3 regions of the Sphingomonas sp. TX0543 genome follow, and region 3 is predicted to be linked to each of the others. Evidence: predicted binding sites of a transcription regulator. Region 3 holds the regulator's gene; each other region holds the start of a gene.
The links. The regulator LexA, encoded in region 3, represses DNA repair genes until DNA is damaged. The targets are predictions, from matches to a motif close to GTTCCNCNCTTGTTCT.
Positions count from the first base shown of each region.

Region 1: a site for LexA is predicted at 909-924, ahead of ACM61V_RS21310 (LexA family protein). Genes of this name have one in related genera too.
Region 2: a site for LexA is predicted at 1,170-1,185, ahead of ACM61V_RS11695 (ImuA family protein). Genes of this name have one in related genera too.

Region 1 covers NZ_JBLZUS010000004.1:345,334-347,597, reverse strand. The annotation lists gene ACM61V_RS21315 (Y-family DNA polymerase) at 1-435, opposite strand, end outside; gene ACM61V_RS21310 (LexA family protein) at 441-854, opposite strand; gene ACM61V_RS21305 (hypothetical protein) at 971-1,420, shown strand; gene ACM61V_RS21300 (ISNCY family transposase) at 1,658-2,264, shown strand, end outside.
Region 2 covers NZ_JBLZUS010000002.1:2,310,833-2,313,096, reverse strand. The annotation lists gene ACM61V_RS11705 (DNA-binding protein) at 66-512, shown strand; gene ACM61V_RS11700 (PIN domain-containing protein) at 502-1,080, shown strand; gene ACM61V_RS11695 (ImuA family protein) at 1,220-1,972, shown strand; gene ACM61V_RS11690 (Y-family DNA polymerase) at 1,887-2,264, shown strand, end outside.
Region 3 covers NZ_JBLZUS010000002.1:2,889,232-2,891,495, reverse strand. The annotation lists partial or broken gene ACM61V_RS14505 (ComEC/Rec2 family competence protein) at 1-395, shown strand, start outside; gene lexA (transcriptional repressor LexA) at 472-1,146, opposite strand; gene ACM61V_RS14495 (molybdopterin molybdotransferase MoeA) at 1,203-2,264, opposite strand, start outside.

The DNA of each region.
Region 1 (2,264 bases), on a different contig from region 3:
CAGCGTCCGGGTCGGGCCAAGCCCGATGCGGATCGGCAGGCCCGTCGCACGCTTGACGGCCGCGATCACGCGGTGCGCGGCAGCCACGTCGCCCAGGCCGTTCGGGAGCACCGGCAGGCGAAAGAACGATTCGTCGATCGAGTACACCTCGACCGTGCAACTGTGCTCGGCGAGGACCTGATTGAAGCGACGATTCATGTCGGCATACAATTCGTAGGAACTGCTGCGGTATTGGATGCCATGCTCGCGGACGATATCACGAATCTTGAACATCGGCGCACCCATCTTGATGTGCAGCGCCTTGGCCTCCTCGGAGCGCGCGATGGCGCAGCCGTCCCCGTTACTCAGCACGATGAGCGGTTTATCGCGCAGCGACGGGTCGAATACCCTCTCCGACGAGCAATAGAAGTTGGAGACGTCAGCGATCGCCCACATGGCGGTCAGCCCTGCAGGTTGCGCACGGAGGCGCGGACGACGCCCCACACTTCGACACTCTCATCCGCGATCACCGCGTCGTAGCGCATCCGCGCGTTGCGGGCCTCGAGGACCGGCTTGCCGTCGCGCCAGACCAACTGGCGGATCACGAAGCCCCCGTCGACCACGGCGATGACGATGCGGCCGCTAACCGGCGTGGCGTCGCGATCGACCACCACCACGTCGTCATCATAGATTCCAGCGTCGATCATGGACTGTCCGCTGACCCGGAACACGAAGCTGGCGGCGCGGTCGAGGCGCAGCAGCGCCACGAGATCGATCGCGGTTTCCTCCCAGTCCTGGGCAGGCGAGGGGAAGCCAGCGCCGGCCGCGCTCACCACCCTCAGGCGAAACGCTGGCGGCAGATCGGCGATCGGCATCGGTTGGGACAGGGGAATCACACACGCGGACATGCGCGCATGATATGCTGGATAAGAACATGAAGGGAACGAGATTTTCCTTTTGTTCTCATTTCGCATGACTCATAGAGTCATGGATGCCGATCCGCCCCGAAAACCGCTGGCTGTACCCGATCGACTGGCCGCTGCTGTCGGACCAGATCCGGTTCGTGCGGGCAGGAGGGCGCTGCGAACGCTGCCGGCGACCGCATCTTCGGCACGTCGCGCATCTGGGCGATGGGCGCTGGTGGGATAGCGAAGCGCGATGCTGGCGATCGGGAGAGGGGCGGCGGGTGAACGTCGGCGACCTGTTCGCGCTAGACGTCGTGCGGATCACCTATGTCGTGCTCGCCTGTGCTCACCTCGATCATGATCCGAGCAATAGCGCGCCGCGGAACCTCGCCGCGCTATGCCAGCGATGTCACATGATCCACGATGCCGAGGAGCATCGCTGGCAACGCTGGTGGAACGCGTTTCGGCTGCGCGCGCTGCAGGATCTTTACGAAGATCCACGACACGCTCGCGCGCGGGATCGACGGCGCGGCTAATTCGCGACTGACTGGCCAAGCCTTAGCTGCGGAAAAGCCACGTCAGTCTCTGCAAGACCGATGCCGGAAATAAGCTAAGTCTTTGATTTAACATAAGATATATTATCGATCTTGCGCGTTTGTAAGGGTGTAGACGCAACGTACAAATGTCACCTGGCTGCAAGTTAGAGATGTCACAGCCGACGTCAACGCGGCCGACGGATGGCATGTCGCCCGCACTGTTGAGGGCGCGCGCTAATGACGGTGGTTGCGATGAGCCAGAGCGAACTGACGCGGTTTGATGTTCTGCAGCGGGTCGAGCGAGGCGAGTTGCGCATCAGCGATGCGGCAGCATCGCTGAGCCTCTGCCCACGGCAGATTTACCGGCTGCTCGGCCGCGTCAGGATCGACGGCGCTGCCGGCCTTGTGTCCCGCAAGCGCGGGCGGCCGAGCAACAGGCGGTTCAATGACGCATACCGCGAGCGTGTCGTCACCATCGTGCGTGAGCGCTATGCCGACTTCGGGCCAACGCTGGCGTGTGAGTACCTGGCCGAGCAGCATGGGATCACGCTCTCGCGCGAGACGCTGCGGCAGATGCTGATGGCAGCGGGCGTGTGGAAGGCCAAGGCTGCGAAGCGGGCCCGGCTTCATCAATCACGTTACCGGCGCGAGTGTCGTGGCGAGCTGGTTCAGGTCGACGGGTCGGACCATGACTGGTTCGAGGGCCGCGGCCCGCGCTGCACGTTGCTGGTCTACATCGACGACGCGACCAGCGAGCTCATGCACCTGGAGATGGCGGAGAGCGAGAGCGCCTTCTCCTATATGCGCGCGACCCGCAGCTACCTCGAGCGGCACGGCAAGCCAG
Region 2 (2,264 bases), 580 kb from region 3:
TGGGGGTTTCAGTTATTGCAGTTAAGCCCCGCAACCCTTATATTGGCTGGTCAGGAGACACGATCATGGCCAGCCAAGTGGTGCAGTTCGCCGGTCTGTCCGACCGCGACCGCAAGACTGTGACGCCTCTGCCAACCTTGGCAGAGGGCGATCACGTGGAGCTGCATGTGCGGCGTCGCGATGGACGGGAGCAGACCCTGTCCCTTCCGCCGGCCGCCATCAGCGCCGTCGAGACGCTGCTGTCTCGCCTGCTGAACGGCGAGAGGGTCGCCGTGCTCACGGAAGATCAGGAGCTGAGCCCGACCGACGCATCGGTGATCCTGGGCATCTCGCGTCCGCTCGTCGTCCATCGCATGGACATCGGCGATCTGCCGTTCCGCTACGTCGGAAAGCACCGCCGGGCATCGCTGAAGGACGTGCTGGCCTTGAAGGAGACGCTGGACGCTCGCCAGAAGGCGATGGACGTCCTGGCCGAGGACACAGAGGATCTTGTCGTCAACCATGGCCTCTAGACCGCCCATCGCGGTCTACGACGCCTGCGTCCTCTATCCCTTCCATCTGCGCAATGTGCTGATCCAGTGCGCCTTCGATGGCTTAGTCGCCGCGCGCTGGACCAACGACATTCACGCGGAATGGATACGCAATCTCGCCGCCAATTCTCCCAGCACACCGGTCGCGCGCTTCGAGACCACCCGCGACATGATGAAAGCCGTCCTGCCTGACGCCAATGTCGCCAACCATCGGAGCCTGATTCCGAGCCTTTCCTTGCCCGATCCGGATGACCGGCATGTGCTGGCGGCCGCGATCGCTGGCGGTGCCGAGACGATCGTCACTTGGAACCTGAAGGATTTTCCCGCTTCGCAGATCACCCCTCACGGAATCGCCGCTATGTCGCCCGACGCCTTCCTTTCGGCCTTGCACCGAGCCTATCCGAAAGCCCTTCTAAGCAGTATCGCGCGGGCGCGCGAAAACCTCAGACGCACGACGCCATCCGTTGCGGAATTCATAGACATTCTCGAAGCGCAGGGGCTGGCCGAGTTCGCTCCCGTCCTGCGGCGCCGCAAAGCGCACCTGGCCTGATCCCCCCGCAGGGCTCGGAAATTCCGCTTCGAGTTATCGCCGCAGCGGCAAGGCCGCAGAATCATTCTTGACTCTATGACCCGAAAATCAGAACAAATCGCGAACATGACTACGCCGCCTTCGGAGGTCAAGAACGCACTTGCGGCCCGAGCCCGCCATAGAGTCCCTGCGCGCGCAGATCGAGAAGATCGAAGGCCGAAGCCGGCGCGCCAAATCGGTCCTTCCTTTCGGAATCACCGAGGTGGATTCGCGACTCCCCGGCGGCGGCCTTGCCCTCGGCGCGCTGCATGAAATAGCCGGCGGCGGCAACGGAGCGGTCGACGGAGCCGCAGCGGCTTCCTTCAGCGCGGGCCTCGCCGCCCGCACCAAAGGCAAAATCCTCTGGTGCATCACGCGCGCCGACCTATTCGCGCCCGCCATTGCCCAGGCAGGCCTCGCGAGCGACCGCGTGATCTACCTCGAAGCCGGCGACGACAAGACCGTCCTCGCCTGCATGGAAGAAGGATTGCGCCACGGCGGCCTCGGGGCCGTCATCGGCGAGGTCGCCCGCCTTTCGATGACAGCATCAAGACGCCTGCAACTGGCGGCCGAAGGCGCCGGCTCGCTCGGGATCGCCTTGCGGCGCTGGCGGCGACAGACAGAGGCGACGGATTTCGGCCAACCGACATCTGCGATGACGCGCTGGCGCGTCTCCGTAATGCCCTCAACGCCGCTACCCGTTCCCGGCGTGGGCCGCGCACGCTGGTTGGTTGAACTCATCCGCGCCCGAGCGGGCGAAAGTGCAGATTTCGAGTTGGAGGCGTGCGATGACACGGGTCGTCTCGCTCTTCCTGCCGAACTGGTCCACAGACCGGCTTCGGCGGAAGGCTGGCGACGCGGCGCCTCCGGCTGAGGCGCCGCTCGTCCTGATTGGCCGCGACGGGAACAGGCGGGTGGTGCTGGCGGCGGATGCTGCGGCCCAGGCCGCCGGACTGCGCGCCGGCATGCCCGTCACTAAGGCACAGGTCCTGGTGCCGGCTCTTATCGTGCAGGATGCCCAGCCAGTAGCCGACGACGAGGCCCTTGAGCGCCTCGCGGTGTGGCTCCTCCGCTATGCGCCTATCGTGGCTCCAGACCCGCCTGACGGCCTCATCATCGACTCGACAGGCGCTGATCACCTCCACGGCGGCGAAGCCGTCATGCTG
Region 3 (2,264 bases):
GCGGCGATCTGGCGATACTGCGCGACCGCACCGGGGACTATGTGCGCGGGATGCTGGCGGAGAATGCCGGCGCGGAGGATGATCCCCTGCCGCTGTCGGAGCAGCCGGATGCCGCCTGCAGTCGGGATGCCTGCATGATCACAAGGATGGCAGGCGGCCGGCGATGGCGCATCCTTGCGACGCGCAGCGGATATCTGCCGGCGTGGGCGCAGATGGTGGCGGCGTGTCGCGCGGCCGATATCGTCGTCAGCGACCGTCGCCTGCCGCGCGCCTGCACGCCGCAATGGTTGCTATTGGATCGCCCGATGCTGGAGAAAACCGGCGGCATCGCCATCAGCCTTGCAAGCGGAAGGATCGCGACGGTTCACGTTGCGGGCGATCGGCATCCGTGGGTCATTGCCGCCAGGACACTAACCTCCGCCGGCGCCTACCCGCGAAAGCCGGAGCGTCGTGCCAGCGAGCGCGATCGCCTCAATCGTAGCGACGCAACAGTCCCGCAAGCTTGCCCTGCACCCGCACCTGCGCCGGCGAATAACGCTGCGGATCGTAGCTCCGGTTGGCCGGATCAAGCCGGACCATCGCCCCCTCGCGGCGGAAATATTTGAGCGTCGCCTCATTGTCGTCGATCAGCGCGACGACGATCTCGCCGTCACGCGCGGTCTCGGTGCGGCGGATCAGCGCGTAATCGCCATCGAAAATACCCGCCTCGACCATGGAATCGCCCGCCACCTCGAGCGCGAAATGCTCGCCTGCCCCCAGCAGTGCCGCGGGAACCGGCAGCGATGACGAACCCTCGAACGCCTCGATCGGCATGCCCGCCGCGATCCTGCCGTGGAGCGGAATTTCGATCACATCATTCGCTGGTTGCGGAAGCGCGCGCTTCGCCGGCTGGGCCTGATCCGCGGACGGCTGACGCTGCGCCGCCTCGATCCGTTCAGGCATCTTCACCACTTCGAGCGCGCGCGCGCGGTTGGGCAGGCGGCGCAGAAAGCCACGTTCCTCAAGCGCGCTGATAAGCCGATGGACGCCAGACTTGGATTTCAGCTCCAGTGCATCCTTCATCTCCTCGAACGACGGAGAAACGCCGGTTTCGGCGAGGCGATCATGGATGAAACAGATCAACTCATGCTGTTTCTTCGTAAGCATCGCGATCCTCCGCAGGCGAACAGACGCGGAACCTTTACGGAACAAGCGAGGAGAGGTCAAGCGATCGGCAGGATTTCCGCCGATTCGCCAATTGCCGCGGGCGGAGCATATGGCTCACGCAGGATCAGGCAGGTCGCGCGCGCCAGCGTCGCGAGCATCGAGCTGTCCTGAATCGCGGCGGTGTAAAGCAGGCCACCGCGCAGTTCCGCACGTAGATAGTCCGTGCGCTCGTTATTGGCCGGCAGGGGCTCGCCGAGCGTCGCGCGCGTGGTTTGCGGCAACGGATCGCGCGCGCCCGCGATCGCCGCCGCGAGCGGGCGCACGAAAAGCATGCCGGTGACGAAGGCCGACACCGGGTTACCCGGTAGGCCGACGACCACGCAGTCGTCGCGACGCCCAGCCATCATCGGCTTGCCGGGCCGCAGTGCGATCCGCCAGAAATCGATCGCTGTGCCGGCCGCCTCCAGGGCGGGTCGGACAAGATCGTGATCGCCCACCGATGCGCCGCCGGTGGTGACGAGCATGTCCGCCCGGACATTGGCGAACGCTTCGGTAAGAACATCGAGCCGATCGGGGAGGATGCCGAGATCGACGAACTCGACCGGCAGATCCGCAAGCATCGCACGAAGCATCAACCGGTTCGATTCCGGCAGGCCAGTGCCCCCGCCGCTGCCCGGCTCGACCAGTTCGTCTCCGGTGGCGGCCAGCGCGATGCGTATGCGGCGACTGACTGTCACGGTGCGTGCGCCGCCGGTCGCGATCAGCGCAAGGCGCGCGGGGGTCAGCCGGTCGCCGGTGGTGGCGAGCACATCGCTCGCGTGAAAATCGAGGCCGCGCGCGCGGACATTCCGCGTGCGGTAGCGCGGCCCCTCTCCAGCGAGGCGCAGCAACGCGCCGTCGCGCTCCGCTTCTTCCTGCACCAGCACGGTATCGGCGCCCGGCGGCATCGGTGCGCCGGTAAAAATGCGCACCGCCTCTCCGGCATCAATCGCCCCGTCATGGCCATGACCGGCCGCGCTCTCCCCGATCACTCGCCATGGGCCGGGCATATCCGCGAAGCGGATCGCATAACCGTCCATCGCGGACAGGTCTTGCGCCGGCTGGCTGCGTTGCGCGAC